Regions from separate parts of the Bacillus sp. CIS52 genome, predicted to be linked through region 2. Evidence: predicted binding sites of a transcription regulator. Region 2 holds the regulator's gene; the other holds the start of a gene.

Region 1 (15,278 bases), 1.5 Mb from region 2:
TTTCACCGCCGAGTCATCAGGCAGGGCGATCTCCACATTTCCGGTCGTCGTTTTTGTGTAGATGGAGCGGCAGTGCGGCGCTGTCACGGTAAGGATGATATTGCCGTTAAAGCTTTGGACGTCTATAGATTCACTCGATCCGCGCAAATCAATCAAGCCGTTAATTGTTTCTGCTTCGATCGCGCCGCATTGATGGCCGGCCAGCTTGATTTGTCCGTTAGCCGTTTCCGCCGACGCTTTCTCAGCCGTCAGATGAGAGAACGACAGAACGCCGTTTGTCGTTTTCGCCGAGAATTCTTTTACATGTAAATGTTCCCCTCTGATCGGTCCGTTAAACAGTTTCACTCTTATCTTATCGTACTCTTTCTGAGGAACATAAAGCGTGACATTGGTTTTCATCGTTTTCTTTTCCGTGCGGACAAAAAACTTATTGCCCTTCATTTCACACTCAATGTGCTGGAGGAATGCGGTGCGCGCCGCCTCCTGACTGTCCGCCCGGTACACTTTCGCCTGGCACTCCGCTCTGACATCTTCATCCTCCCACGGTACGATATTGACGCTGCCGTTTGCAATCTGCATATCAATGGCTGAGAATTCACTGTCTTTAAATTGAAAAATATGCTGCACGTCGTGTGCGTGGCCGAAATTCAGATCCAGATCCGCTTCCTTCACTTTTTTGACAGCCGAATCAATCCAATCGAACAGCTTAGCACCGAGCGACGGCTTTTGGCTTTCTTTTGTCCCGCTTTTGAAATCTTCCGCAGATTCCTGGACCTCCGTTGATAATGCGGTGATCTGCTCTTCTTTTTCTTTATATTCAAGATCCAGTTTTTCAATGAGCGTCAAAGCTTCCTGCGCCGTCAGCCTGCCTTCTTCCACAAGCTTTAAAATCCGTTCTTTCTCCTGCTTCATATAAAACTCCTCCCCCGACTTTTCTTACACCTGGCGTAATACCTTTATTCCCTGCACGATATTCCAAATGACCATTCCGATGAGGATCAGAAAATAAACAGCTGCTCCTGCTATCATAACAAAAACCGGAACCATACTCTCCCCCTGAGCCGTAATCGCTCCTCCGACAACACCGGCAATCACAATCAGCAATCCCGCAAACGGAATGATGTGAGAAATCAGGGCGCGCATGGCATGCCGCTTCGTCTCTTTTTCATCGACGACGAAGTAAGCCACAATCGGAAGAATAAGAGGCGCGAAAAACACGCTGAAATAACAGATGGATGCGATGATCGCTTGGTTTCGATTCAATAAAAACACTCCCTGTGCGGTAATGTAAAAGGCCCTTCATTATACATACGTATGACGAATGGGCGGGTTTCATTTTCATGCTAAAGGACATGCTTCGTTATACGTAATTTTTCATTTCAGAGATTTCACTATAGAATCTTTTCCCCTAACCGATTACAATATGTAACAAAGCCTGACCGTATGCAAGGAGGACATACCAAATGGAGAAAGATCCCGGAAACGACCAAGTAACGGAAGAAAGCCTGCGAAAATTGATTCGCGAACAGAAAAGAATGAACAGCGAAATGCTGGCTGAACTAGAACAGATCAAGGCGGCGCCTCTTCCCATTTCTCATGATATTCAATATATAAAAGTGCTGCTGGACAGCAGCAGCACTCATATTCTGCAGGACTTAATGCATTTAAGCAGACAGCTTCCCCAACAGAAGAAAAGCCTGTAGCACAACAGCCCAAAACCGATCGGTTTTGGGCTGTTCTTGTATCTGTTAAGTGGCTGCCGTTTCTTTTTCGGCCAGCAATGCTTTCATCCGTTTTTTATCACGTTCCATTACCGGTTTCAGATAGCGGCCCGTATATGATTCTTTCACTTCGATAATTTCTTCAGGCGTCCCGGAGGCTACGATCGTGCCGCCGCCCGCGCCGCCTTCAGGTCCGAGATCGACGATGTAGTCCGCCGTTTTAATGATATCGAGATTGTGTTCAATAACCAAAACGGTATCTCCGTTATCGACGAGTCTTTGAAGCACAACCAAAAGCCTTGCGATATCATCAACGTGGAGGCCTGTCGTCGGTTCGTCCAGAATATACAGCGTCCGGCCGGTGGAGCGCTTATGCAGTTCGGAAGCAAGCTTGACGCGCTGCGCTTCTCCGCCTGAGAGCGTCGTCGCAGGCTGGCCGAGCGTCACATACCCGAGCCCGACATCGGCAAGCGTTTGAAGCTTGCGTTTGATTTTCGGGATATTTTCAAAGAAAGACAGAGCATCTTCCACCGTCATATCCAGAACATCAGAAATGCTTTTGCCTTTGTATGTGACCTCAAGCGTTTCCCGGTTGTAACGTTTGCCGTGGCACACTTCGCACGGGACGTACACGTCAGGAAGGAAATGCATCTCAATTTTGATGATGCCGTCGCCGCGGCAGGCTTCACAGCGCCCGCCTTTCACATTAAAGCTGAATCGGCCTTTTTTGTAGCCGCGCACCTTTGCTTCATTTGTCTGCGCGAACACATCGCGGATGTCATCAAACACACCCGTGTAAGTTGCCGGATTTGATCTCGGCGTCCGGCCGATCGGCGCCTGGTCGATATCGATCACCTTATCAAGATGGTCGAGGCCTTTGATCTCTTTATGGCTTCCCGGTTTCGCTTTGGCTTTATGAAGCTTTTGCGCAAGCGCCTTATGCAGAATTTCATTCACAAGCGTGCTTTTTCCGGAACCGGATACCCCTGTCACCGCCGTAAAAGTGCCGAGCGGGAATTTGGCATTCGCTTTTTTCAGGTTGTTTTCCGTAGCGCCTTTGATTTCAATGTATCGGCCGTCAGGTTTTCTTCTCTCCGGAGGCATCGGGATGAATTGAGCCCCTGACAAATAACGTCCGGTCAGAGAATCCGCATCATTCATCACTTCTTCAGGCGTGCCCGCAGATATAACACGGCCGCCGTGAATGCCGGCGCCCGGTCCGATATCTATCAGATAATCGGCAGCCATCATCGTATCTTCATCATGCTCGACGACAATCAGTGTGTTGCCGAGATCTCTCATGTTTTTCAGCGCGCTGATCAAACGGTCATTGTCACGCTGATGCAGACCGATGGACGGCTCATCAAGAATGTACAGGACGCCTGACAAACGGGAGCCGATCTGCGTCGCAAGCCTGATACGCTGGGCTTCGCCGCCTGACAGCGTACCCGCCGCCCGGCTCAGCGTCAGATAATCAAGACCGACTTTATCTAAGAAACTGAGCCGTTCCACAATTTCTCTTAAAATTAAATCTGCAATCTGCATATCTTTCTCAGACAGCGTCAGGTTTTTGAAAAATTCCAGCGCATCGCCGACGGAAAGTTCGGTAATGGTTCCGATGTGGCGTCCGTTGACCAAAACGGCCAGCGCTTCTTTCTTCAGCCGGTAGCCTTTGCACGTCGGGCACGGCTTCTGTGACATATATTGCTCCATCTGTTCACGGATATAATCGGAGCTTGTCTCTTTATACCGTCTCTCAATATTGCGCAGCACGCCTTCAAATTCAATTTCATTCTCCCGCACTTGTCCGAAATCATTCTCGTATTTAAAGTAGATCCGTTCATTGCCGCTGCCGTACAGCACTTTATCAAGCTGATGCTTCGGCAGGTCTTTGACCGGAGTCTCCATATCGATGCCGTAATGGCGGCAGACCGCCTGAAGCAGCTGCGGATAATATTGTGAACTGATCGGCGTCCACGGTGCGATGGCGTGTTCTTTTAATGAGAGCTCAGGATTTGGAATGACGAGCTCCGGGTCCACTTCAAGCTTCAAACCGAGACCGTCGCAAGTCGGACAGGCGCCGAACGGGCTGTTAAACGAAAACAGCCGGGGCTCAAGCTCTCCGATGGAAAAACCGCAAATCGGGCAGGCGTGATGCTCGCTGAACATCAGCTCTTCCTGGCCGATGACATCTATCATGACACGGCCTTCTCCTAAGCGGAGGGCGGTTTCCAGTGAGTCGGAAAGCCGGGCGGCAACGCCTTCCTTGACGACAATCCGGTCAATGACTACTTCAATGGAATGCTTTTTGTTTTTTTCAAGTTCAATATCGTCGGAAAGCTCGGCCATTTCTCCGTCAATCCGCACCCTTACATACCCTTGCTTTCTGATTTGGTCAAGGACCTTAACATGGGCGCCTTTTCTGCCTGAGACCATCGGCGCAAGCACTTGAAGCTTCGTCCGCTCAGGATATTCAAGAATCCGGTCAACCATCTGTTCAATCGTTTGCGATGTAATTTCGATGCCGTGCTCCGGACAGTGCGGCTTACCGACTCTCGCGTATAAGAGCCGGAGGTAATCATAAATCTCCGTTACCGTTCCGACGGTTGACCGCGGATTTCGGCTTGTCGTTTTCTGGTCAATGCTGATGGCCGGAGAAAGCCCTTCGATCGCATCAACGTCCGGCTTATCCATCTGCCCTAAAAATTGGCGTGCATAGGCAGAAAGCGATTCGACATACCGCCTCTGTCCTTCCGCGTAAATGGTGTCAAAAGCAAGGGATGATTTTCCCGATCCGGACAGGCCCGTCACGACGACGAGCTGATCCCGCGGAATCGTTACATCAATGTTTTTTAAATTGTGCGCCCTTGCCCCTTTCACCTCGATCCGGTCAATTGCCATGTGTTCATCATCCTTCCGCTTTTAGCTCTAACAGTAAATCACGAAGCTCTGCCGCCCGCTCGAAATCAAGCGCTCTGGCCGCTTCTTTCATTTCATGCTCCATTTGCTCAACGACTTTCTGGCGTTCTTTCTTCGTCAGCTTCGTCAGCTTAGGCGCGGCTTTTGTTTTGTATTCTTCTTTATCCTCAGCGGCCTGCGTCGCGCGGATCACATCGCGGATTTCCTTATTGATCGTTTGCGGCGTAATGCCGTGGATTTCGTTAAAATGCTCCTGCTGTTCCCGGCGGCGCTTCGTTTCATTCATCGCGATTTCCATCGAATGCGTGATTTTATCAGCATACATGATGACCCGGCCTTCTGCGTTTCTCGCTGCCCGTCCGATCGTCTGAATCAGCGAACGCTCAGAACGGAGGAAGCCTTCTTTATCCGCATCCAGAATGGCGACAAGCGACACTTCCGGAATATCAAGACCTTCCCTCAGCAGGTTGATGCCGACCAGCACATCATATTTTCCGAGCCGGAGGTCACGGATAATCTCAATCCGTTCAAGCGTCTTAATCTCGGAATGCAGATAATTGACCTTGATGCCGATTTCTTTCAGATAATCGGTCAGATCCTCTGACATTTTTTTCGTTAAAGTCGTCACAAGCACGCGCTCATTCCGTTCTATCCTCGCCTGAATCTCGCCGATCAGATCATCAATCTGTCCTTCGATCGGCCGAACGTCAATGAGAGGGTCGAGGAGTCCCGTCGGCCTGATGATCTGTTCGATCATTTCCGGCGTATGCTCAATCTCATACGGTCCCGGAGTAGCCGACACGTACACGATATTGTGCATATGTTTCTCAAATTCCTCGAATCGGAGCGGACGGTTGTCAAGCGCTGACGGCAGGCGGAACCCATGATCGACAAGCACCTGTTTTCTTGCCTGGTCACCGTTGAACATGCCGCGCACCTGCGGAATCGTAACGTGTGATTCATCAACGACGATCATAAAATCGTCCGGAAAATAATCAAGCAGCGTATACGGCGTAGAGCCCGGAGGACGGAGCGTCAAGTGTCTTGAATAGTTCTCGATGCCCGAACAGAAACCCATTTCCCGCATCATTTCAAGATCATATCTCGTCCGCTGCTCAAGCCGCTGCGCTTCAAGGAGCTTGCCGTTTTCGCGCATGACTTTCAAGCGCTCCTCAAGCTCCTGTTCAATGTTCAGAATCGCTTTTTCCATCTTTTCCGCCCGGGTGACGAAGTGGGAAGCCGGGAAAATCGCGACATGATCGCGGTCGCCGAGAATCTCTCCGGTCAAAGCGTCAACTTCTCTGATCCGCTCTATCTCGTCTCCGAAAAATTCCACTCTGATACAATGTTCGTCACGGGAAGCCGGGAAAATTTCCACAACGTCGCCGCGCACGCGGAACGTCCCCCGCTTAAAGTCGATATCATTGCGGGCATACTGGATATCCACTAGCTTTCTCAGCAGCTCGTTCCGCTCAATCTCCATTTCCGGTCTGAGCGACACGACCATCTCCCGGTATTCTTCAGGCGAACCGAGACCGTATATGCATGACACACTCGCAATGATAATGACATCTCTCCGTTCAAACAGAGAGGATGTCGCGGAGTGCCGCAGTTTATCAATTTCATCGTTAATACTTGCGTCTTTCTCTATAAATGTATCCGTTTGAGGCACATACGCCTCCGGCTGATAGTAATCGTAGTAGCTGACAAAATATTCGACAGCGTTGTTCGGAAAAAACTCCTTAAACTCGCTGTACAGCTGTCCGGCAAGGGTTTTGTTATGGGCAATGACCAATGTCGGCTTATTGACTTCTTTAATCAGATTGGACACGGTAAAGGTTTTGCCCGTCCCTGTCGCACCCAGGAGAGTCTGATGTTTTCTGCCTTCCTGTATGCCTTTGACAAGCTTCTCAATCGCTTGCGGCTGATCTCCCTGGGGCTGATATTTCGAGACTAACTCAAAACGATCTTTCACAAAAAAGCCTCCGTTTCTTTACGAAATCTTCCTATTGATATAGTAACACAATGACGGGCAAAATCACTAAAAATACGAACTAAAGTTCGATGGTTTGTTTTTACCAAGTCAATTTTTGTATAAAAAACCTGCTTTTATGGCGTAAAAGCAGGCTTCCATTTCATATTCACCATGTCAGGCATTGTCTTTCTTTTTATCTGCTTCTTTTTTGGCCATGTACAGCCCGCCGGCTACCAATGATACGACATCCAATCCAACGATGAAATACGTTTCGGTGTAACCTTTTAAATAGGATGCGAAAAGCAGTGCGGCTGTGAGAGCGATCGCCACATAATGGTTAAAAGTGACCCGCGTAAAAAGGACGACCAGCATAAAAGGGAAACATAATGCAAAAACGGCTTTTGTAATCACAAAAACCCTCCTCGGGAATTCTTCATCTCATCTGATTATAGTAAAAAATGAAGAATCGGACAATCGTTCCCCTGCTATCACAATACCCTTTTTCAGCAGTCTTCAATCATCTGTCAGAAAAAATGTGAATGTAAATCTATTGAACCATTAATGAAATGAACCAAATTGCCTTTCTTCAGCCGAAAGGAGGAGAAGGATTAGGTCTTTGTGTCTTTGACAGTTTCTTCCTCCCTCTTTACAATGTAATGATAGTGTTTACTATCATTTTCTTGGATGAAGAAAAAGGGGGTTATACCGCATGTATTCAGTACGATTTCAAAAAGCGGAAGAATCGAGCCTCTCAGCAGGCGCAAAAGGAATGAACCTGATTAAACTGACGAAAAACGGCCTGCCCGTTCCCGACGGTTTTGTCATTCAGACAAATGCGCTGACGCGTTTTATGGAAGATAACCGGCTTCAGGCAGAAGAGGAAGAGATGGAGCGCGCCATTATAAACGGCACGTTTTCAAAAGAGCTCCGCGATGAGCTGATTGCCTCTTTTTATGAATTGAGAGAATCATACGCCTCTGTTGCCGTACGTTCCTCGTCTGCGTCCGAAGATCTTGAAGGCGCTTCTTTCGCGGGCCAGTACGAAACCTATTTAAATATCAAAACAGAAGAAGAGTTTCTTGGAAAAGTGAAAGAATGCTGGGCTTCCTTCTTTTCGGCGCGGGTCAGCGGTTATAAAGAGAAAATGAACAATGACACTGCAGAGCCGCTAATGGGCGTTGTCGTCCAAGGGCTGATCAATTCTGAGGTGTCAGGGGTCATTTTCAGCCGAAACCCCGTCACACATGATGACGGAGAACTGATGATCAGCGCGAGCTACGGTCTCGGAGAAGCAATCGTTTCCGGAAGCGTGACGCCCGACACATTTATCGTCAATAAAGACACATTCCGGATTGACAAAGAAATCGGTTTAAAAGAAATGTATATCGTTTCTCAAAAGGAAGGCGTTACCGAAAAAGAAACGTCCGCTGACATGAGAAACCGCTTCTGCCTCGATGACGAGAGCATCAAAGAACTTGCCATGCTGACGATAAAGACAGAAGAACTGTACGGTTATCCCGTGGATCTCGAATTCGGATTTGCCGAAAATAAGCTGTATCTGCTTCAGGCCAGACCGATTACAACGATCGCGCAGGATCAGAAAGCGGCAGACGAAGAACGGGAATTTATCATGACGCCTCGGGACCAGAAAGATTTTTGGATCAATATGGAGTCTAATATTGAAGGCCCAATCAGCCCGTTATTCGCCTCTCTCATTGTGCCTGCTTTAGAATACGGCCTCAAAGAGAGTACGAAGGCCTTCCCTGTGATGGGCATCGAGATTGAGCGTGTCAAGCTCCACCAGGGCCATGTTTTTTCCAGACAGCATAAGACGGACGACAACCTGCCCGCAGAACAGTTAGAAGCGCTTTTTCCCGTTTTGGCTGACCGCATGTATGATATTATTCATAAAACCTTTCTGCCTTTTTATCAAAAGCTGGACGGACTGGCGCATAAAAATCATACACCGGAGACTGCCCTTGAGGCATTCCGAAACCTGCAAGAATTCTATTTAAAAGGATATGAAGAACATTTCAACATTGTCTTTCCGCAGATTGCGTTAAATATGACACTGGAGTCCATGTACGGACAGGTTGAGAAAGACAACGCCTCCCTTCTGTATGAAATGCTGGCCGGCGTCATGAATAAATCACTGGAAACCGACAGACAGCTTTGGCTGCTTTCCGGACAAGTAAAAGACAATCCTGAACTGCTGCGCGTTTTTACTGCTTTTCAGGCAGACGAGCTTCATCAGACGCTTCTGCAATCAGATGAAGGAAAACGCTTTCTCGAACAAGTCGGCGAATTTTTACAAGAATACGGCTGGAGATCAGTAAAAAGCCATGATCTGATCGAAGAAACGTGGGCGGAAAATCCTTATTTCGCTTTGGCTAACATTCAAAACTACGTCCGGAACGGCTACGATTTTGACAGTGAGTTTCATAAAACGATAGCAAAACGCAAACAGCTTTACGCCGCCTTCATGAATCGAATTGAAGATGACGGCTTCCGGGAGACGTTTGACCGTTATTATCAGTGGGCGTTATCTGCATCCGTCATCATAGATGATCACCATTTTTATATCGATGCGATGCTGGACGCCAAAGCGCGCCTTTGTCTCTTGAAAATCGGCGAGCTGCTGCAAAAACAAGGCGTGATCGATGACCGGGAGGATATGTGGTACTTATACAGCGATGAAGTCGAGAAAGCACTGGTTACGCCTGTTCCGATGAAGGAAAAAACCGCTGAACGTAAACAGCTCTTCCAGCAATATCAGCTGCTTGAAGCGCCCGCTTATCTCGGCACACCGACGCCCGAACAGCTGAAAGCCGCTGAGCAGGTTACAGGCGCCATCACAGAAGATGAAAAAAACACTGAACATCATATTTACGGACTTGCAGCGTCAAGCGGAATCGCAAGCGGCCCGGTGAAAGTCATTCGTGACGCAAGTGATTTCTCCCGTTTTTCATCAGGAGATGTGCTCGTCTGCAAAATGACGACACCGCTTTGGACCAGTCTGTTTCAGGATGCAAAGGCCGTCGTTACGGATACGGGCGGCATCCTGTCACATGCAGCGATCATCGCAAGAGAATACGGGCTTCCCGCTGTTCTCGGCACACGTGTCGCGACTGACAGGCTCAATGACGGAGATATCGTCTCGGTAGACGGCACAAACGGACAGATTACGATAGTCAAACGCGCTTCATGCTAGGTTTCCCTCTTTATTGACGGGCAGGGCGGGTGTATACTTGTCCTGCCAGTATTTACGCGAGGTGAAACATGTTGAGAACGACGAACAAGAGAATTCTTGACGCTGCGATGAATCTTATCATTCAAAAAGGATACCGCGCCGCGACAACAAAAGAAATCGCAGAAAGAGCGAATGTAAGTGAAGCAACGATTTTTCGTAATTTTAAAAACAAACAAGGACTAATGAAAGCCATGATTGAGCAGCAGGCACCGGTACCGGAAAGCGTGATCACCAAGGCGGAAGGCAATCTGTATGAGGATCTTCTTCATTTCGCCACGACCCTTTTGCAGCGATTGGAACAAAAAAAAGAGGTGTTCCGCATCTGCCTGCGCGAACCGGAATTATTCGAAGACGTCCTGCAGGATATTGTCGTATATCCGCAATCCGTGAAAAAGGATTTAATCGTTTACTTTAAGGAACTGACAAAGAAAAATAGGATAAGCCCCGGCAGCGAAGAAGCTAATGCAGACGTCTTTATGACGATGATTTTCGGTTATTTTATGCACCGGCTGCAGCTGGGGAAAAGAGTCATTACTCTTTCTGAAGAAACGATGCTGAAACACAGCACTGAGATTTTTATTAAAGGAATTATCAGCCGGTAATGTCCGGCTCCTAGGAGGATGAAGGATGAGTTCAAAGAAAGAATGGGCGCTGATCGTTTCGCTTTTGCTGGGAGCCATACTCGTTCCCATCAATTCTACGATGATCGCAGTCGCTCTTTCATCCATTTCCCGCTCATTCAGCGAATCAATTGCCAGCATCACATGGGTCGTGACGGTGTATTTAATTGTGATGGCCGTGACACAGCCCATTGCCGGCAAGCTCGGTGATATGTACGGAAATAAAAAAATGTATTTATGGGGTGTCGGCCTTTTTCTGATCGCTTCATTGGGGTGCGCCCTCTCGCCAAGTCTTTTCTTATTGATTTTCTTCCGGGCGCTTCAGGCTGCCGGCGGCGCTTTGCTTACGCCAAACAGCATCGCCATCATCCGCCATGTCGTGTCCGAAAAACGGCTTCCGAAAGTATTTGGTTTTTTCGGCCTCGGTGCCGGGCTGGGCGCGGCTCTCGGACCGTTTATCGGCTCTCTTTTAATCGAGAGTTTCAGCTGGCATTCTATCTTTTGGGTCAACATTCCGTTTCTGGCGATCGCACTTGGGACGGCATTTATCATGTTTCCTAAATATAAAGAAGAAACCTCTGACGCGCCGCTTGATATCATCGGATCCGTTCTGCTTGCCGGGAGCATTGTTTCTATTATTCTTCTGACGAAAAATGAAAGCTCTTTGGGCTATTGGGTGTACGCGCTGCTCATTCTATTATTTGTTCCGTTATTTTTCAGGCGGGAGCTGCGCACGAAACATCCGATTATTGATTTTGACCTGTTTAAAAACACAACCTTTACAAGCGCCAATCTGTCCGTTCTGTTAAGCAATTTAATGATGTATGCCGTGTTATTGATTATGCCGCTCTTTATGACCGGCCACTTCAGCATGAATACGTCGCACAGCGGTATGGCTCTTTCAGTCTTTTCCATTTTTATGTCCGCCAGCAACTGGGGCGGAGCTCAGCTGCATCACAAATGGGGCGCGCGAAGAATGATTTTTCTGTCCTTCGGGCTGATGGCCGGAGCCAATCTTTTATTTCTGCTTTTGGTTTATTCCCATTCCGTCCCGTTCCTTATGGCATCGCTTATTGTGGGGGGCATCGCGTCCGGTGCGGGGCTGACGAGCATGCAGGTGTCTTCTCTTGCGACGGTAGAACCGGGCATGTCCGGTATCGCATCCGGGATTTTTTCCACCTTCCGTTATTTCGGAAGCATTATTTCTTCAGCACTGATCGGTTTAATCTCCGGATTTCACATTCTGTTTATAATATTGATCGGCGTATCTGTGATCGGCTTGTTCGTATCGCTTGGAATTAAATCCGGCGAAACCGTTGATACGAAAAAAAGCCATTCGGCGTAAACAAAAAAAGGTTCCGTGAGCACCCGCTTTCCGGAACCTTTTCTAGTTTTCCTTCTTATTTTTCTCTCTCAAAGTGTCACCGCACTCCCCCGCCGCATAGAGTATCGCGATGCCGTTATCTTTTTATTTAAAAGAGAGAAGTGGAATGTAACTGAGTTCGGCCGCTGGCGCCGTAATCCGGCCGTAAAAAAAGCCCGGTGCCGCTAAACACGGCGGCCGGGCTTTTTATAATGCTGTCATTTCTTCTTGCTCATGTTCATCCTGAACGAATAAAATACCTAATTCATGATGTTCGCCTTCATAGGACGCGCGCTGATCAAACCGGATCTCACCATTCAGGCCGATGATCTCCATTTTTACAAATGCGCGGTTTTTTTGAAGTGCTTCGTAAAAATCCGATACATGCTTTACGGGAATGCCGTTTACTTTCGTTATAATCTCACCGATCTTCAGCTCAAGATCTTCCGCGGGCGTATTCGGAATGATGCCGAGCACCATTAAGCCCTGATCCCGCTTAGAGAAATAAAACGGAGCCGCGTTATCGTTCAGCCGCTGTCTCAATGATAAGAATAGGCGTCCGAGCACCGCAATACAAGCGGCAGCACCGGCAAGCGGACTCCACCAAAGGGCCGCTGCCCCGAACGCGGTGACGATAATCCCGAGAATCATGACACGCTTCGCCGTTATCCGTATGCTGACTTCTGGCAGGGATCCCTGCACACGCTGTCCGAAGCCGGCGATATAAGGAATCCAGATCAGATGGAAAGAGCCGCCCGGCACGGTAAAGACAGGCCACCAAGAAAGGTGTGACTCAAGCCCGCTGCCCGGCACCAATAAGAAAAGCGGAAGCAGCCATGCGCGATTCGCCAATTGACGGCCGATGGGCAGACCTCTGCTGCTGACGACAAGCGCCGGAGATGTTTTCAGGTGCGCTGAACGGTAAGCAGCCGCTCCCTCCGTGATGATCAAAAGGCCCATAAACACGGCCGCTGATGCCCAATTCACGCCGAATGCCTGCGGAAACCGATCCGCAAACGGCACTGTGTGGGTATACTGAAGGATAAACGCAATCAACATGCCGGCGCTGACAATATAAGCTGATGACAGCCAGTTCATACGGAACGTCAGCGATGCCAAAGCCGTCACAGCCGCAATTATGCCGAGAAGACCGAATGGAATCGAAATTCCCAGTCCAAAAAATAATATGGAGAGAAGAATACCCGGTATAAGCCCTTTTATGTATGTAAAGATAAGCTCGTCATACATATCTGCGATTTTTGTATGAAACGTATGGCGTTCACGTTTAATCCGCAAATATCCGCATGCGAGACTTATGATGATAAAAAACCAAAACATCGGGTGCAAAAAAAACAGACCGATACTTTTCAGAAGTTCAATTCCCCATTGAACAGACATTGCTTTCACCGCCTCAAGCCAAACATTTTAATTCTATTCTACCAAATAATCATTGGCTTGAATATCTCAAACGTCTATCTCTCTTCCGTCATCCACAACGTCACATTTGATAGAGAGAAATCTTTCAGATAGTGGTCGACTTCCACCTCGATTACACCGCTGATCAAAAGCATGGACCGTTTAATATCCGTCAGATTGATTCCTAAACGCTTATGGTTTTTCATTAAGTAGGTGAAATAATGCTTTGCACACTCCTCATTGATATCGTGAACACATTCAACATTTGTGTAATTGACCAGGTATCTGCTGAACAGCATAAGAAGACTTAGTGCTTTTGTTGATGAAAATGTAACGTCTTTTGTTCGGTCTTTTAGTTGTTCCACTAATTCATAATATTTTTTTTCACGCACAATACTTGCCCTCTTCAATTGTGAACCCCCATTTTTTTATCCAGATAAGCACGGGTGATTACAGCTGCCGTGCTGAAGCGCCGCAAACACTTCTGCTTTCAATACTGAAATGCAGCTGCCAAACTAAAAAACTGTTCTCTATTAGAACCTTCTTTTATTGTAAGAACTAAAACTGACTGAGGCAACTTTCAAAAGTTTCATTTTGAATACATATTAACTCGGCATAAAGTCTCTCTTCCCTATAAATATCGGGTAATGTTTGTCCTTTATAAATGTTTAAATGTGAAAATTTTTTTAATATCTTGTCAAAATCGTCATAATTATGTGTCTTTTGGTTCATTTATGAGACATGATAAAAGAAACAGGAGGCCTTAAAAAAGCCTCCTTTTCATTTATTTAACAAATAATGATTTTAACGCCATTTGCAGCTGTATATCATTTTTTTCGTCAGATTTCTTCTCATTCATCAGCTGATTCATTTTTTCCGCTGTTTGTTTGTCAATGACAGCTGTTTTATCAAGTTTGTACCGATCTTGGAACGCCATGACGGCTTTTTTCATTGTGCCGCTGAAATAGCCGTCCGCCCTGCCCGGGTCGAAACCCAAACCTTTCAGCAGGATTTGCGCGTGTTTGACATCTGCGCTGTTCATATCAGGCTGAAGCGGCTGTTTCAGCTGAAGCGGTCCCGCCGCAAAATAATCCGGCTGGCTTACGGCGATTGTCGGAGTAATGCCTTTTTTGTGAATCCAATTGCCTTTCGGCGTCAGCCATTTGTAAAGCGTCAATTTAATGTTGCTGCCGTCTCCCATCGGCACGGCCTGCTGTACCGTTCCTTTACCGAAGGAGGTATCACCGACAACGTCATAATGCCCCGCTTCTTTCAGCGCGCCCGCAAGAATTTCTGAAGCAGAAGCGCTTCCTTTATCCGTAATGACATTAACGGGATACGGCTTCTTATGTTTTAAAGTTGAGAAATATTGTTTTTTATCTCCGTTGCGTTCCGCGATTTGGATATACGGCATGTCTTTTGTGACGAAATGCTTTAAAATCTGTTCGACGCTTTGAAGGTAGCCGCCGGGATTTCCTCTTACGTCAAGAACGAGTCCGTCAATCCCTTGTTTCTCAAGCTTTTTCAGCGCCGCGGCGAAGTCCTGAGCAGTATGCTCGGAAAACGTCGATATAGCGATGTAGCCGACATGATGCCCGCCTGATTCCTTACGGGAAGCAAATACGGTTTCCAGCGGGATTTCCGCTCTTTTAATCCGGAATGACAGCTGTTTTTCAGTGCCCGGACGATGTATTTTAATAGAAACTTTCGATCCTTTTTTCCCTCTGATTTTCAGCACGGCTTCATTTAAATCTTTCCCGTTCATTGACTCGCCGTTTATACTGATGATTTCATCATTCGGCTTGAGGCCTGCCTTTTCAGCCGGAGATTGCTTAAACGGTGATACGATAATGATTTTATTCTCTTCCATACCGACTTCAGCGCCGATCCCTTCAAAAGATGAATCCAGAGAATCGGAAAACTGCTTGGCAGTCTGCTTGTCCATATAAACGGAATAAGGATCGTTTAATGTAGACAGCATCCCCTGAATCGCTCCTTCAAGTAGCTTTTCTTT
Region 2 (15,278 bases):
TGCTGAATGGTTCCTTTTTCGTCTAATATGTATGTTGTCGGATAAGAAAGCACGTTGAAATCTCCGTTAATCCCGCTTTTGTCAATCAGAATTGGAAAGGTCAGCTGATAAGTATCAGCGAATGATTTCACAGCCTGTATATTTTTTTCAGAGGACGTAAAATTAACGGCTACTACCGCAATATCAGGATTTTCTTTCTGCAGCTCCTGCATATCGGGCATTTCCATCCGGCATGGCTTGCACCACGTCGCCCAGAAATTAAGGAGCACTTTTTTACCTTTATAATCAGAAAGGGAGCTGCTTTTTCCTGACAGTGTGTCGAGTGTAAAGTCAGGAGCCTTCATCCCTTCTTCTGTCCCTTCTTTCGGACTTGTTTGTGCAGAATAAATGTTCCAGCCCGCATACACTAACAACCCGATAAGTAACAATACGCCCAGCCATTTTGCAAGCATCTTAAGGCCTCCCGTATAAAAAGAGAGAAAGCAGTCCGCTTTCTCTCTTTTGTCATTCTGCTACTGTTTCATTTTATCGCGAAGCACCATTTGTAAAATGCCGCCGTGGCGATAGTAATCAATTTCCACTTCACTGTCGAAACGGACAACGACTTCAAATGTTTTTACCGTACCGTCTTCACTGATAGCTCTGACAGTCAGCAAGTCGCGTGGACGTACAGTTTCATCAACATCCACCTCGATAACTTCCTTACCGGTTAAACCGAGTGTATCCGCGTTTTCACCCTGTTTGAACTGGAGCGGCAGCACACCCATGAAGACGAGGTTGCTTCTGTGAATTCTTTCAAAACTTTCCGCAATGACTGTTCTGATGCCTAGCAGGTTTGTTCCTTTTGCAGCCCAGTCACGTGAAGAGCCCATTCCGTAATCTTTGCCGGCCAGGACGACAAGACCCGTTTTATCTTCTTTATACCGCATGCATGCGTCATAAATAGATGTCACGTCACCGGTAGGCCAGTGTGTAGTGTATCCGCCTTCTGTACCAGGCGCGATTTGGTTTTTAATGCGGATATTGGCGAATGTTCCTCTCATCATGACTTCATGGTTTCCGCGGCGTGAGCCGTAAGAGTTAAAGTCCCGAGGAGAAACGCCTTTTTCCTGCAGGTATTTGCCCGCCGGCGTGTCTTTTCCGATCGCTCCGGCCGGAGAAATATGGTCAGTCGTCACGGAATCTCCGAATTTGCCGACAACGCGAAGCCCTCTTAATGGCTCAACTTTTCCCGGTTCTACAGACATTTCTTCAAAGAACGGCGGGTTTTGGATGTAAGTAGAATCCTTATCCCACTTGTAAAGTGCTTCATCCGTCGTTTCGATTTCATTCCAGCGCTGGTTGTCGTCAAATACCGTTTCATATTCTTTACGGAATAATTCCGGCGTCACAGTCTGTTTGACGAGGGAATTGATTTCATCCATTGACGGCCAGATGTCATCGAAGTAAACGTTTTGCCCGTCTTTTCCGACACCGATCGGGTCAGATTTCAAGTTAATATTCACAGTGCCTGCCAATGCGTACGCGACGACAAGCGGCGGTGAAGCAAGGTAGTTTCCTTTGACAAGCGGATGGATCCGGCCTTCAAAGTTTCTGTTGCCTGACAGGACAGAAGTGATCAGAAGATCATTTTTAGCAACCGCTTCTTCAATCTCTGGAGAAAGCGGTCCGGAGTTTCCGATACATGTCGTACAGCCGTAACCGACAAGATTAAAGCCGAGCTCCTTCATATAAGGAAGAAGGCCTGAGTTGACTAAGTATCCAGTAACAACCTTAGATCCCGGTGCAAGTGATGTTTTCACATAATTCGGCACTTTCAATCCCAATTCTACCGCTTTTTTCGCTACCAATCCGGCACCGATTAATACAAAAGGATTAGATGTGTTTGTGCAGCTTGTAATGGCGGCAATTGCAATTGCCCCTGTTTTCATGACCGCATCTTCGCCGCTGTTAAGTTTAAATGAGATTTCTTTGTTCTCTTCAGCAGCATCCATTCCGAATCCTTGGTTGCCGGCCGGGCTGACGAGATGTTTTTTAAACGTTTCCTGCATGACAGAAAGCGGGATTAAATCCTGCGGACGTTTCGGGCCTGATAGGTTCGCTTCAATTTTTGACAGATCAATTTCGACAACGTCTGTAAAAATCGGCTCTTCTGCGTCAGGCGTATAGAATAAACCGTTGTTGCGGCAGTATGCTTCCACGACATCGATCTGCTCTTCTTCACGGCCGGTCAGACGCATGTAAGAAAGTGCTTCCTCGTCAACCGGGAAGAATCCGCAAGTCGCTCCGTATTCCGGCGCCATATTGGCAATAGTCGCCCGATCCGCAAGCGGAAGCTCAGCAACACCAGGGCCGAAGAATTCAACAAATTTATTGACTACGCCTTTTTCGCGCAGCACTTGAGTGACTTTCAGCGCTAAGTCAGTTGCCGTCGTTCCGTTAGGCAATTTTCCGACAAGTTTCGCGCCGATGACCTCAGGAACAGGGAAATATGAAGGCTGGCCGAGCATTCCCGCTTCCGCCTCAATACCGCCGACACCCCAGCCGAGAACGCCGATTCCGTTAATCATCGTGGTATGAGAATCTGTTCCCACCAAAGTATCAGGATATGTCACAAGCTCTCCGTCTTCATCTTTCGTATGAACGACACTTGCCAAAAACTCAAGGTTTACCTGGTGGACGATACCTGTTGCAGGCGGAACGGCCTGATAGTTGTTAAACGCTTTCTTTGCCCAGCTTAAAAATTTATAACGTTCTGCATTTCTTTTGAATTCTAAGTCCATATTAATGGCTAACGCGTCTTCCGTACCTGCTTTGTCGACTTGTACGGAGTGGTCAATGACCAGGTCAACCGGAATTTCAGGATTGATTTTATCAGGGTCTCCGCCGACAGAAGCCATGGCTTTTCTTAAAGATGCCAGGTCAACTACGGCCGGAACGCCGGTAAAGTCCTGAAGGATAACCCGTGACGGTTTAAACGGCACATCGATATCTTTTAATTCAGCAGTACCCCATCTTGCTAAATTTTCAACATGTTCTTTCGTAATGACGCGTCCGTCTACCTGACGCAAAACGGATTCCAAAAGAACCTTAATAGAATAAGGAAGTTTTGAAACATTGCCGACCCCTGCGTCTTCCAATGCTTTTAATGAATAGTAGTGGTATGTTTTCCCGTTTGAAGAAAATGTTTTTCTTGCTTGGAAAACGTCTTGTGTTGCGACTTTTTGCTGATTTGTCATTCTCCAAAATCCCCCTTCAAAGATCAAGATCGTTCTTTAGATGAATGTTCACATTCCATCACAATTTTCTCACAATTTCATCTTAGTATAAAATCATACATAAGTAAATATCAATGTTTTTATTAAATACAATAAGATCGTCTTATCAGAATGATTTCCGGTAAATTTTGTCCTGTTTTATGTCTCATACAACGGGCTGTAAAGAGCCATATTAAAGGTGAGGTGATGATCATGGTAAAACGAAAAGCCAATCATGTGATAAACGGCATGAATGATGCAAAAAGCCAAGGTAAAGGCGCGGGTTATATTGAAAATGACCAGCTTGTCCTGACCGAAGCAGAACGGCAGAACAATAAAAAAAGAAAAACAAACCAATAGCCGTCACCCCTTAAAAAAGGAGGCTTTAACATGACAAATAAAAATACGAGCAAAGATATGCATAAAAATGCTCCGAAGGGCCATAATCCCGGCCAGCCGGAACCGTTAAGCGGAAGCAAAAAAGTGAAAAACCGCAACCATACAAGACAAAAACATAATACAAGCCACGATATGTAAAACAGACCTCGGTGTCTGTTTTTTTGTGCTTTCACCCATTCAAAGCTTCTGCATACGTTATAGCAAGGCTTTTTTAATATGGAGGGATGCTTCCATGAATCATTCAAATCACGCTGAAGAATTTGATGATATCGAAGAATGGCTGCGGCAGTTTTATGAGGACCCGTATGCTTGGTATGACGAGGCGCTTCCGATCGATCTATATGAAACAAGCCGTCAATACATCATTGAAGCTGACCTGACGGCGCTGAAGCCAGTGCAGGCGATGACCGTCACTCTTTCGGGAAATGAGTTCATTCTCTCTGTTAAAACGCTTGAACAGACGTTAAACAAACAAATGATGCTGCCTTTTTATCTAAATGACAAACATATTTTCACTGATTTCACAAACCATATTCTGACCGTCTCCATGAACAAGGAGTCAAATGAAACCCCTGCCTCTTTTTCCTTTCAATTTCCTCTATAACATAAAAAAGCCGTTTTCATCCCTCAATGAAAGCGGCTTTTTTGTCCGGTCATATCAGTCATATACCCTCGAAGTGAATCTCCCATGGCCAAATAGCAGAATCACTATACGATAGAATATGTTCTAGCAATCGGATTGACTGGACATCTATCATTTTTTCTATTCTTTTTTCATGTGTTCTTCTATTCTGTCTTCGTTTACAATATGGTTAAAGTAAGGAGGAGATAAAACAATGCTTGAAGGCTGGTTCATGTGGTTTATTTTATTTTGGGTCATCGTAATGATCGGATTGCTGTCCATCGGCGGGTTTTTTATGTTTCGAAAATTTTTAAAACGCTTACCGAAAGAAGACGGCCGGTCAGAACTGGATTGGCAGGATTATTATATTGAAAAAAGCAGACACCTATGGAATGAAGGCGACAAGGCGTTTTTGGATGAACTGGTCGCCCCCGTGCCAGAGCTCTTTCGGGATGTAGCCAAAGCTAAAATCGCCGGAAAAATCGGTGAAATCTCTTTACAAGAGGAAGCAGAACAAATAAACCGGGATTTAATCATCAGGGGTTACATACTGGCCACTCCTAAGCGGGATCACCAGTTTTTGAAAAAACATCTCCGCGAAAAACAGATTGACCTTACTCCTTATCAAACCCTGCTCAAATAAAAAACCTTTCCGGCGGACGGAAAGGTTTTAATTCATCTGAATATCAGCGGTCTTCAGTTCATTGGCAAGTTTGCGGTACGACATAAACATCGCGATGCGCCACGGGACAATCATTCCGAAAGCCAGAATCCAAAACATTCCGCTTAAAGCTCCGTAATCAATCGTCGTGCTCAAAATGGATTTCATAGCGATTCTGATAACCAGCAAACCAATTAGGATAAACACAAATGCTTTTGACCGTTTTAAATAGATTTCATTATTTTTAATCTCAAATTTAGATGTTTTTATCAGAAAAATAGAGAAGATCACGCCCAGCGTAATGGCCTCCAAAAATTCTTCGCCCGTCACTCTGAAAATCGGAAAAAGAAACATCAGCGCTCCCGTACTCATGAAAATCGGCGGGAGAATTATTTTTTTTGGTGAAGCGGGCTTATCGGAGGATTTAATCCTCACGATCATTACAGAGATTGCCATGGCCGCTGCAATAACGGATGAAATTATAATCATCATCTTTATCATTCCTTTGCTTGCACGGAGTTTGATACTATATACTATACTCCAAAAACATAAAAAAACCAATGTGAAAAGAAAATACGTTTATGTTCCCGTTACCCTGCCTACGGCCTCCAGCACTTTAGACCCTTCAAACGGTTTAACGATAAAATCTTTAGCGCCCAGTTCAATCGCTTCCAGAACGATCCGCTGCTGCCGCATGGCGGTGCACATAATGACATGGGCTTTCGGGTCAAAAGCTAAAATCTCCTGCAGCGCCTGTATTCCGTTTTTAACCGGCATGGTAATATCCATTGTCACCAGATCGGGGCGGATTTTTTGATAAACGGCCAGAGCTTCCTCGCCGTCAGCCGCTTCTCCGGCCACTGTATAATTCGCCGATTCCAGAATCTCTCTGATTTTCACTCTCATGAACTTGGCGTCATCTACAACTAAAACTCGTGTCATATTCCCCTCCACATATTTAACATTAACTAGTCTTATTGTACCAAAAAAGAAAGGGTATATAATAGTTCAAAAGTTATCAATCTCTTACAGCCCCTTGAACCCTCCGAAAAGATTTGACAGAACGATCAGAATATAACTCATCCAGTTAAAAAACAGCATAATTCCGATGACAATCATAACAATGCCGCCGGTTCTCATGATAAGCAGCTGGTGCTTTCGAATCCAATTCATTCTGGTAATAAAAAATGAAAGAACTAGAAAAGGAATGGCGAATCCCAAAACATATAAAAACATATACGGCACCGCTGAAGAAGGATTTGTACCGGCCAGTGAAAACACGGCGCCTAAAATAGGCCCGCTGCACGGCGACCAGCCGGCTGCAAACGCCAGGCCGATCAGAACAGAGCCGATAAACCCCTCGGGCCGGTGCTTAAAATGAATGCGCCGCTCTTTCATCATGATTTTCGGCTGAAACACACCCGCCGTAATGAGCCCGAAAAGCACCAGCATGATAGCGCCAAACTGGCGGATCGCTTCATGATAACGGGTAAAAAAACTGCCGATGAACGAAGTGCCGTATCCAAGTGCAATAAAAATCACGGAGAAACCAAGCAAAAAACAAAGTGTATGCACGAGCCCCCGTTTTTGCAGCATCACCTTTTCCGTTTTCACCTCGTCCATGCTGACACCGGTTATGTATGACAAAAAAGCGGGGTACAGCGGCAGACAGCAGGGAGAAATGAAAGACAGAAACCCGGCCCCGAACGTCAGAAAGTAATTAAAACTCACCATGACACACTCCTTTCGAGTTATGACAAAATCATTTCATTTTTTTAACACTTTCCTATGAAGGATTACTTTTTATAGAAAAAGCTTATATAATTTAATTTGACATCAAGATATTATACTCCTTCTTATTTGAAAAACAGTATAAATGTGGATATAATAATAGCGATTCAAGTGAAAGATTTATGTATGAAAGGATATATCCCTGTGATTAGAGAGCATCTATTAAATGAAATTGAAAAAAAACGGGCAGAGCTGCTTAAAATCGTCATGACAAACGGAATGACATCAAACATTACGATAGAACTCAGCCAGGAGCTTGACCACCTTCTCATACAATATCAAAAGGAACTGCACACCGGCAGTTGGGGTGAAACATGACGCCAAAATAAAAAACCCTCTCCGGGTTTTTTATTTTTATAACCATGTATCTCTATATCATAATCTTTACGTATTATTTCGCTTGATTATTCATGGCTTTCATCATTTGATTAATTTTCTTTTGAGAAGGTTTCATTCCCATTTGCATCATCATCATGCGTAACATTTGTTCATTAATAGGCGGATTCTTTTTCAAATAGCTCATCATATATTTACGAGCAATAAAAAACCCGAGTGCAACACCTATGAGCAATGCGACAACGCCCACTAGGATGCCAACCCATAAAGTCATTTTATTTCCTCCTTCATGTTGTCTAGTTTAAAGTGTACTAAACCAAAGGCTATTATACAACATTTACATCTCTTTTTGCTCGTTTTTAGACAAAATTTCTTTCTCTGACCGGATTTAACCACCCATAACGCCTTGTCTTAAAATCCATCGCAAGAAAGCAGGGGCTGATTTTACGGAGAATCTCGAAGAAAATCGTTTCCGCCTCATAATCTCCCGAAGCTGCAATCTCAATCAAACTGTCTTTCATCATGAAGGTGGCGCGGCCCTTTTCTCCGGGCAGTGTAAGCTGATAAATTGAATCTAAACGACTGTAACACATTCGGTTTAAATGAAGCTGGAGACGCTGATGCATATGTATCACCGGAATCGGTTCTGTTATATAGTGAACTTGCTTTTTTGTCAGTTGATATTCTTGGGGTGTCAGGTTTGTCCAATGATAGTCTCGAAACAATTCAAACATAGCGGTTTCCCGCCCGAAGTAGTGGTTCGCAAACTCATCCTTAATCAGGTGCGTATAGTAATGACGTTCCATTTCCTCATCCCCTTTTACAGCGCTGCGTATTGCTTTCTATTATACAAAAGGAGAAAAGAAAGAATTGTCTATTACTGTTACGGCGCCCCTTCTATTTTTGTCGTATAAACAGGAAAAAGAGGATGATTTGACTCATCCTCTTTTCTTTCTTTATTTGTTTAGCAGTTTCTTCACGCGGTCAGCCACGTTTTCTGCAGTAAACCCGTATTCTTTCATAATTGTTTCTCCCGGAGCCGAAGCACCGAAACGGTCAATTGCGAGAACGTCTCCTTCAAGACCGGTAAATTTGCCCCAGCCGAAGCTTGATCCCATTTCAATTGCAAGACGTTTCGTCACATTCGGAGGAAGTACGCTGTTTTTGTACTCGGCCGATTGTTTTTCGAAACGGTCCCAGCTCGGCATGCTGACTACAGATACATGAATGTTTTCGTCAGCAAGCTTCGCCTGTGCTTCAATCGCAAGTCCGACTTCAGAACCTGTCGCTAAAAGAAGGGCGTCCGGTGAATCGGTTTTTGCTTTGGAAACGGTGTAAGCCCCTTTTTCTACTCCGGCATACGCTTCTTCAGCCTTCTGATCAATTGTCGGCAGGTTTTGGCGTGTCAACACAAGAGCTGTCGGATGATCCTGGCTTTGAACGGCTAGCTTCCACGCAGCTGCGGTTTCATTGCCGTCAGCAGGTCTGATCACAGAAAGATTAGGAAGCGCGCGTAAAGATGCAAGCTGCTCAATCGGTTCGTGAGTCGGTCCGTCTTCTCCTACGGCAATGCTGTCATGCGTAAATACATAAGTGACAGGAAGCCCCATTAATGACGCCAGACGAATAGCAGGTCTTAAATAATCTGAGAACACAAAGAATGTGCCGCCGAATACGCGGAGGCCGCCGTGAAGCGCCATTCCGTTTAAAGCAGCGCCCATCGCAAATTCACGGACACCGAACCAGAAGTTTTTCCCGGCGTAGTCTTTGGCCGTGAAGTCCCCTGCGTTTTTGATTGTCGTTTTGTTTGAACCCGCAAGGTCAGCAGATCCTCCGACAAAGAAAGGAATTTTCTTGGCGATGCCGTTCAGCACCTCACCTGAAGATGCGCGGGAAGCAAGGCTGCTGCCTTTTTCATAGACAGGAATTTCCTGATCCCAGTCTTTCGGCAGTTCGCCTTTCATGCCGAGTGACAGCTGTTCAGCAAGCTCAGGATATTTTTCCTTATAAGCCGCGAACTGTTCATTCCATTCCTGTTCTTTTTTCGCGCCGGCTTCTTTTACAGCTTCGTTGAAATGCGCGTATACTTCTTCTGGAACATAAAAATCTTCTTCAAACGTCCAAGCGTACGCTTCTTTAGTCAGCTTGCTCTCTTCTAGTCCTAGCGGAGCGCCGTGAACACCGGATGTGCCCGCGCGGTTTGGAGAACCGAAACCGATTGTCGTTTTCACTTCAATTAATGTCGGTTTTTTATCATTCTGGCGCGCTTTCTCAATTGCAGCCGTCAATTCAGCGATGTTATTTCCGTCCTCAACATAAAGGACTTCCCAGTTCATGGCTTCAAAACGCTGTTTTACATTTTCAGAGAAAGAGCGGTTTAAATCGCCGTCTAAAGAAATATCATTAGAATCGTATAATACGATCAGGCGGCCTAATTCCAGATGGCCTGCAAGAGAAGCGGCTTCAGAAGAAATGCCTTCCATCAAATCGCCGTCTCCGCAAATACTATATGTATAATGATCAACTACGTTGAATGAATCCCGGTTATATGTTTCAGCCAAATGGCGTTCTGCAATTGCCATTCCCACTGCCATAGCGATACCCTGTCCCAAAGGCCCGGTTGTTGCGTCGACTCCGGCTGTATGCCCGAACTCCGGATGTCCCGGTGTTTTGCTTCCCCATTGGCGGAACTGTTTCAGGTCTTCAATGCTGAGGTCATACCCGCTTAAATGCAGCATGCTGTACAAAAGCATTGAACCGTGTCCTGCTGATAAAACAAAGCGGTCGCGGTTAAACCATCCCGGGTTCTGCGGATTTACGTTCATAAACTTCGTCCACAGCGTGTAAGCCATCGGAGCAGCTCCCATCGGCATCCCTGGGTGTCCGGAATTAGCTTTTTCAATTGCGTCTATAGATAGTGTACGTATGGTGGCAACTGATTTCTTTTCAATTGTATCCATTATAATCCCCTTCCTTATTGTTGTACCTTTTCATCATAAAGCGATGCTGACTTTTTCTCAACTCTTTCAGCTTAAATTTGAGATAAACTTGTTGAAAATTGTCGCAAATCACAGCCTGATATTAGTATATACAAAAAAGAATACGTATTGCCGTATTCTTTCTGTTTAATGAAGATTATTTTTCTGTTGTTCCCTTTTTAATTTTTCAGGAGTGACATCATTACCCTCCGGATCAATAACTTTTACGCTCTTTAACGTATTTTTCATTGAGGAGCGGAACCCTTTCAAATACTCCTGGCGAAGCTTTTGCTGTTCGGCTTTTTCCTCATCGGTTATCGTGTTTGATTTAGCTTTTTGAGCCAATTCGTTAATTCTTGCGATTTTTTCTTTAGAAATCATAATAAGCTCCTTTGGTGCGTGTTGATTATATACTACTAAAACATAGTCTTTTTTACAACTGAAGCATGTCAGCTGCCTTCACTGTCTGCGATATATTCCTGAAAACGCCGGTGAACCGTGGCTTTGGATACATCATAGCCGAATCCTCTTAAGGTAGCCGCGATTTCTGCAAAGGTAAGCTTGTTGGCTCTCAGCCTGATAATTTCCGAAACAGGGACCTCTTTTTTTTCTTTTCCGCTGTTTTCATGTCTGTTTTTCAGATTCCGTTCAGGTTTATAACCGTTTTTTACGGCTCTTTTCATTCCCCGCCGGATTTTCATATTGTGAATTTTCCTTTGATATTCCTCAACAATACTGACGATTTCGAGTACCATCGTATCAGCTTCGGAAAGCTCCAGCTCACCTTTATGAGCCGTCGTATATATCTTTACGTTCTCCCTGTAAATACAATGCAAAAGCGCGATCTTGGCGTTTCCTCTTCCCAGTCTTGTTTCATCCTGCACCAATATCGCGTCAATATGTGACTTTTTAATTTCATCAAGCATTTCAAATACTCCGTCGCGGTCCATTTCGTAACCGCTGGCTTTCTCTGAAATGACTTTTACGACTTCCATGCCGTTTGCCGCAGCGATCTCACTGAGCTCCTCTTCCTGTCTTTTTAAAGACGTCTGCTGCTGTTCTTTGTTTGTGCTTACCCGGGCATAAATGAGCGCCTTCATTTCTCTCTTTCCTCTCTAATTGACAATGGCCAGCTGATATACGGCCGGATGCTCCTTCTTAACCGGAAGAATAAGTTCGTCTCCGGGCTTTATATCAGCAGTTTGGAGATGATTATTCTCCGTCACCCACTCAATGAAATCTTCTTTGTTAATATTTTTCATCTCTGCTACTTGATCCGCAAGTGACCACAGAGTATCTCCGTCCTGAACCTTTATTTTAACATATTGGCTGAGTGCCTGATCATTTCCCGCACATGAAACAAGTAAAATAACGGCACTTAAAATCGCAGTAAACAGTCCGACAAATATGATAGATTCCTTCGCCATTTAAACAACCTCCAGAATGTTTGTTCGCTTTTTATACCTTTCAGTATATACGAACAAACGTTTCTGTCAATCGTTTTTTTCGAACCTATGTTTGTACTGTCAGGAAAATCATGCTATAATCTACTTAAAATCGACGTTTTGAGGTGCGAAATATGACGAAGCTATCAAAAAGGCAGCTTGATATCCTGCGTTTTATTAAAGAAGAGGTAAAAACGAAAGGATATCCGCCTTCTGTAAGAGAGATAGGAGAAGCAGTAGGACTGGCTTCCAGTTCAACCGTGCACGGACATTTGGCGCGGCTGGAGACAAAAGGCCTGATCAGACGGGACCCTACTAAACCTAGAGCGATTGAGGTATTGGATGAAGAAGAAGTCCAAATTCCGAAAAGCCAGGTTGTCAATGTCCCGGTCATCGGAAAAGTGACGGCTGGTATTCCGATTACGGCTGTTGAAAATATCGACGAGTATTTTCCGCTTCCTGACCGGATGGTTCCTCCGGGAGAACACGTATTCATGTTAGAAATCATGGGAGAAAGTATGATTGACGCCGGCATTTTTGACAAAGATTACGTCATTGTCAAACAGCAGAGCACGGCCAATAACGGGGAAATCGTGGTGGCTATGACCGAAGATGATGAAGCCACGGTCAAGCGCTTCTATAAAGAAGACAATTATGTGCGGCTGCAGCCGGAAAATCCGACGATGGAACCGATTATCCTGCAAAACGTAAGTATTTTAGGGAAAGTGATCGGCGTATTCAGAGCCGTTCATTAATTCTATTAAACTTTATTTATCGTAAAACCCCTCTGAAAGGGGTTTTTCTTTTGCAAAAAAAGAGCAGATTCGCCCTGGCTTAAGAAACGAACCTGCTAAGGAGGAAAAACTTACATCTTTATTATCTGTCATCTCACTTTTGAAGTCAACAAATAATGTTTCCCTAAGGAAACTTTTTATCCATTTTTCAACTTTTGTATTTGTGCGCGCTGATTTTGATATATATTTATCTTTACCTGGAGCGGGCGGATTACATTGTATTTGTGAAAATTTAGTACATAGTACAATAGGTTTTGATGAGGTGTAAAAAAACCCGCTGCCTTTGCGGGTATCTATTTTCATTCAAAATGATAATATTCCACGCCGTATAACCCTTTAATATGAACAGGTTCACAGACGTTTGAAGAGCTTTCAATCAGAATCCTGTATTTGTGATACGGATCAATTGATTTTTTGTCCTGGGCACTTAGGTTTAACCAGCTGCCGCTGTAGCTTTTAGAACTTAATGTATAAAAGTTTCCGTTCAGCGCCATCCGCTGGAGTTTTACGTTTAAATTGCATGAAGAATTGTTCACAATGGTGAACTTGTATCCTAATAGGTAATCATCAGCTGATACAGCCCCCGGGTTTTCAATAAAAAACTCTTTTGCATCTCCCTCCATAATGAAGCTTGTTTTTGATCCGAATTCAGTGGTAGCCGCTTCAGCTGAGTGTACTCCGCAAAAACATAATAAAAAAACAGCAATACATATCCACCATTTTTTCAATTTTGCATCCCCCTTTTTTACATATTTTAACTTGTGAATATGGTGATGTCTATTTACATTTTATTAAACGCACACTTCATAACCACTATATACCAGTTTAAAAATTTGCTGATTGCCTACAATGAAGACTAAACGAAATAACGAAGGTGGTTCAAATGAAACATGTAATTGCTTTCGCTTCTAAAACAGCGCTCACACTTGCTTTGCTGTACATTGTCCTGGATCTGATGTACCAAGTAACTTTTTTAAACGTTCTGTTTATTACCTTGATTTTAAGTTTGATCACTTACTTTTTGGGTGATTGCATGATTCTGCCGAGAACAAGCAATTTTACAGCCGTTGCAGCTGATTTCGGAATTTCATTCATTATATTATGGATATTTCTAATGAACATTGGCGGGTTTAATGTCTCCCCTGCAGCGGCAGCGGTTATTTCTGCATTTTGCCTTTCTGTTTTTGAAGCATTTTTCCACCGGTATCTGCAGCAATTTGTGCTGCCTGAAGATTATCAGGGCGAAACAGGGACAGACAGCACACAATTGAGATATCAAACCGAGGCGTCTGAAGAATTAATGCCTGAAAAAGATTCTGAAGAAAAAACATAAAAAGGAGGCATCCGCCTCCTTTCTTTTTATTTTTGCTTCTGATCGTCCAGCGGCAGCTGCAGCAGTGAGTCTGTGCCTGTCGCTTTCGGTGTTTTTCCGTCCCATTTTTCAATCCATTTATATTTGATCATTTCATCAGACATTGATTTTTTTATGATTTGGTTATAATCAGCGATCCCTTCCGCTTCAATTTTTTTCTTTTTCGCTTCTGCTTCAGCTATTTTAATTTCAGTCTGCGTCCGTTCAAGCTCCTGTGAAGACTTCACTCTTGCATCAATGGCTTCCTGTGTGGCTTTATCCGGCTTCGGTACGCCAAGCGTCAGATCATCAATTAAAAATCCAAGGTTCTTCATATCCTCAGCAAACCTTTTTTGAACATCGGCAGCGGCTTCTGCAGATTTTTGCCCATATGTGTCAATAACCGAGTATTTGCTGATTGATTTTCGCGCCGCGTCCCACAGTCTTGTTTTTAAATATGTATTTTCAATCGTTTCAACGTCTACCGCCCCGAATTTGTTAAACAGATCGACTACTTTATCAGGCTGCACAACATAGTTGTAAGCGATATCCATTTCAATATTTTTACCGTCTGAGGTTGCCACTTTTATATTTTCATTATTTACGGTCTGCATACGCACCGGATATTCCGTTACTTTATTAAACAAACCGACTAAGTGCCAGCCTTGATCCAAAGTTTCGGATTTTACCCCGCCGTTCGGTGAGTATACGACTCCGACATAACCATTCGGTATTTTTTCAATAAATAATGACGCCGTAACGCCCGCAATTAAAAGGGCTGCGCCTATAATCACACCGCCGAGTATTTTTTTTGTGTTTCTCCGCTTATTTTCGCTCATGCTGATCTTCTTCCTCCCATGACTTTTTAAATTTTTTGGCTCCGCTTCCCACTTGTTTAAAGATTGGACTCAGCATCAGCCATAAACCGAATCCGATGATGGCAAGAAGAATGACAGACCCAATCATCACTTTCATTCGCCCACCTCTTTTCTTTCATCCTGTCAGTTATGTATACGATCTTAAGAACTTAAAGTTTCATAAATTTCAAAAGAAAAAGCTCCGCCGGCAAAAAGCCGCGTGCTTATTTATAATTGTCATTGATAAAATCAGAAATCGTTTTTGTGAATTGTAGAAAGGTATCGTTTTGTGTGGACGCTCTGCTTTTAAGCGTAAAAGTATCAAACAGTGATTTTCTAAAACCGGTGCTCATTTCGATTTGAATACTTAATCCGGATGAAGATTGATTGGCAAGATTGTTCGGACTGACACCTGCGTATTTATCATTTATGCCAAGAAGAACGGCAGGATACCCGTTTCGTTTCAGCACACCTGTCAAAAGTTCGGCCCGTTCTCTGTCTGTACCGCCGATTTTTATCTTTTTATCGTCGCTGCCGTAACCGTGCAATGAAATGACATTTGAGTGCTCTTTCACCATTTGAACGGCTTTAGGTTCGTCGAAATGCGAACTGGTCAAATGCAGCTCAGCATTGCCGGCTGATTTTAGCCCTTCAAATAAATACAGGCTCCGGTTTTCGGCAATTTTTCTAGCCAACTCACTGGTACCCGGCTCTATGCCTCCGCCGTGTATAGCTAATATGAGAACAGAAGGGTCATGTTCTTTCGATGAAATAGAAAAAACGGAGG

The links. The regulator LexA, encoded in region 2, represses DNA repair genes until DNA is damaged. The targets are predictions, from matches to a motif close to CGAACATATGTTCG.
Region 1: a site for LexA is predicted at 6,691-6,704, ahead of uvrB (excinuclease ABC subunit UvrB). Genes of this name have one in related genera too.

Annotation. Positions count from the first base shown of each region.
Region 1 is NZ_JBIUFR010000001.1:1,566,535-1,581,812, reverse strand. It holds gene ACH32G_RS07630 (DUF4097 family beta strand repeat-containing protein) at 1-912, opposite strand, end outside; gene ACH32G_RS07625 (hypothetical protein) at 937-1,263, opposite strand; gene ACH32G_RS07620 (hypothetical protein) at 1,464-1,703, shown strand; gene uvrA (excinuclease ABC subunit UvrA) at 1,749-4,622, opposite strand; gene uvrB (excinuclease ABC subunit UvrB) at 4,630-6,615, opposite strand; gene ACH32G_RS07605 (CsbA family protein) at 6,790-7,026, opposite strand; gene ACH32G_RS07600 (PEP/pyruvate-binding domain-containing protein) at 7,325-9,826, shown strand; gene ACH32G_RS07595 (TetR/AcrR family transcriptional regulator) at 9,898-10,467, shown strand; gene ACH32G_RS07590 (MFS transporter) at 10,493-11,830, shown strand; gene ACH32G_RS07585 (S1C family serine protease) at 12,056-13,246, opposite strand; gene swrA (swarming motility protein SwrAA) at 13,321-13,674, opposite strand; gene ctpB (carboxy-terminal processing protease CtpB) at 14,049-15,278, opposite strand, start outside.
Region 2 is NZ_JBIUFR010000001.1:115,410-130,687, forward strand. It holds gene ACH32G_RS00260 (TlpA family protein disulfide reductase) at 1-452, opposite strand, end outside; gene acnA (aconitate hydratase AcnA) at 513-3,239, opposite strand; gene sspO (acid-soluble spore protein SspO) at 3,471-3,617, shown strand; gene ACH32G_RS00275 (small acid-soluble spore protein P) at 3,648-3,794, shown strand; gene ACH32G_RS00280 (Hsp20/alpha crystallin family protein) at 3,889-4,260, shown strand; gene ACH32G_RS00285 (DUF2621 domain-containing protein) at 4,493-4,921, shown strand; gene ACH32G_RS00290 (CcdC family protein) at 4,949-5,440, opposite strand; gene ACH32G_RS00295 (response regulator) at 5,519-5,881, opposite strand; gene ACH32G_RS00300 (cytochrome c biogenesis protein CcdA) at 5,966-6,673, opposite strand; gene ACH32G_RS00305 (aspartyl-phosphate phosphatase Spo0E family protein) at 6,875-7,048, shown strand; gene ACH32G_RS00310 (YneF family protein) at 7,122-7,340, opposite strand; gene sirA (sporulation inhibitor of replication protein SirA) at 7,426-7,872, opposite strand; gene tkt (transketolase) at 8,023-10,026, opposite strand; gene ACH32G_RS00325 (DUF896 domain-containing protein) at 10,192-10,425, opposite strand; gene ACH32G_RS00330 (YneB family resolvase-like protein) at 10,494-11,144, opposite strand; gene yneA (cell division suppressor protein YneA) at 11,160-11,471, opposite strand; gene lexA (transcriptional repressor LexA) at 11,624-12,244, shown strand; gene ACH32G_RS00345 (hypothetical protein) at 12,257-12,586, opposite strand; gene ACH32G_RS00350 (hypothetical protein) at 12,583-13,011, opposite strand; gene ACH32G_RS00355 (YndM family protein) at 13,167-13,616, shown strand; gene ACH32G_RS00360 (prohibitin family protein) at 13,643-14,473, opposite strand; gene ACH32G_RS00365 (hypothetical protein) at 14,460-14,609, opposite strand; gene ACH32G_RS00370 (poly-gamma-glutamate hydrolase family protein) at 14,716-15,278, opposite strand, start outside.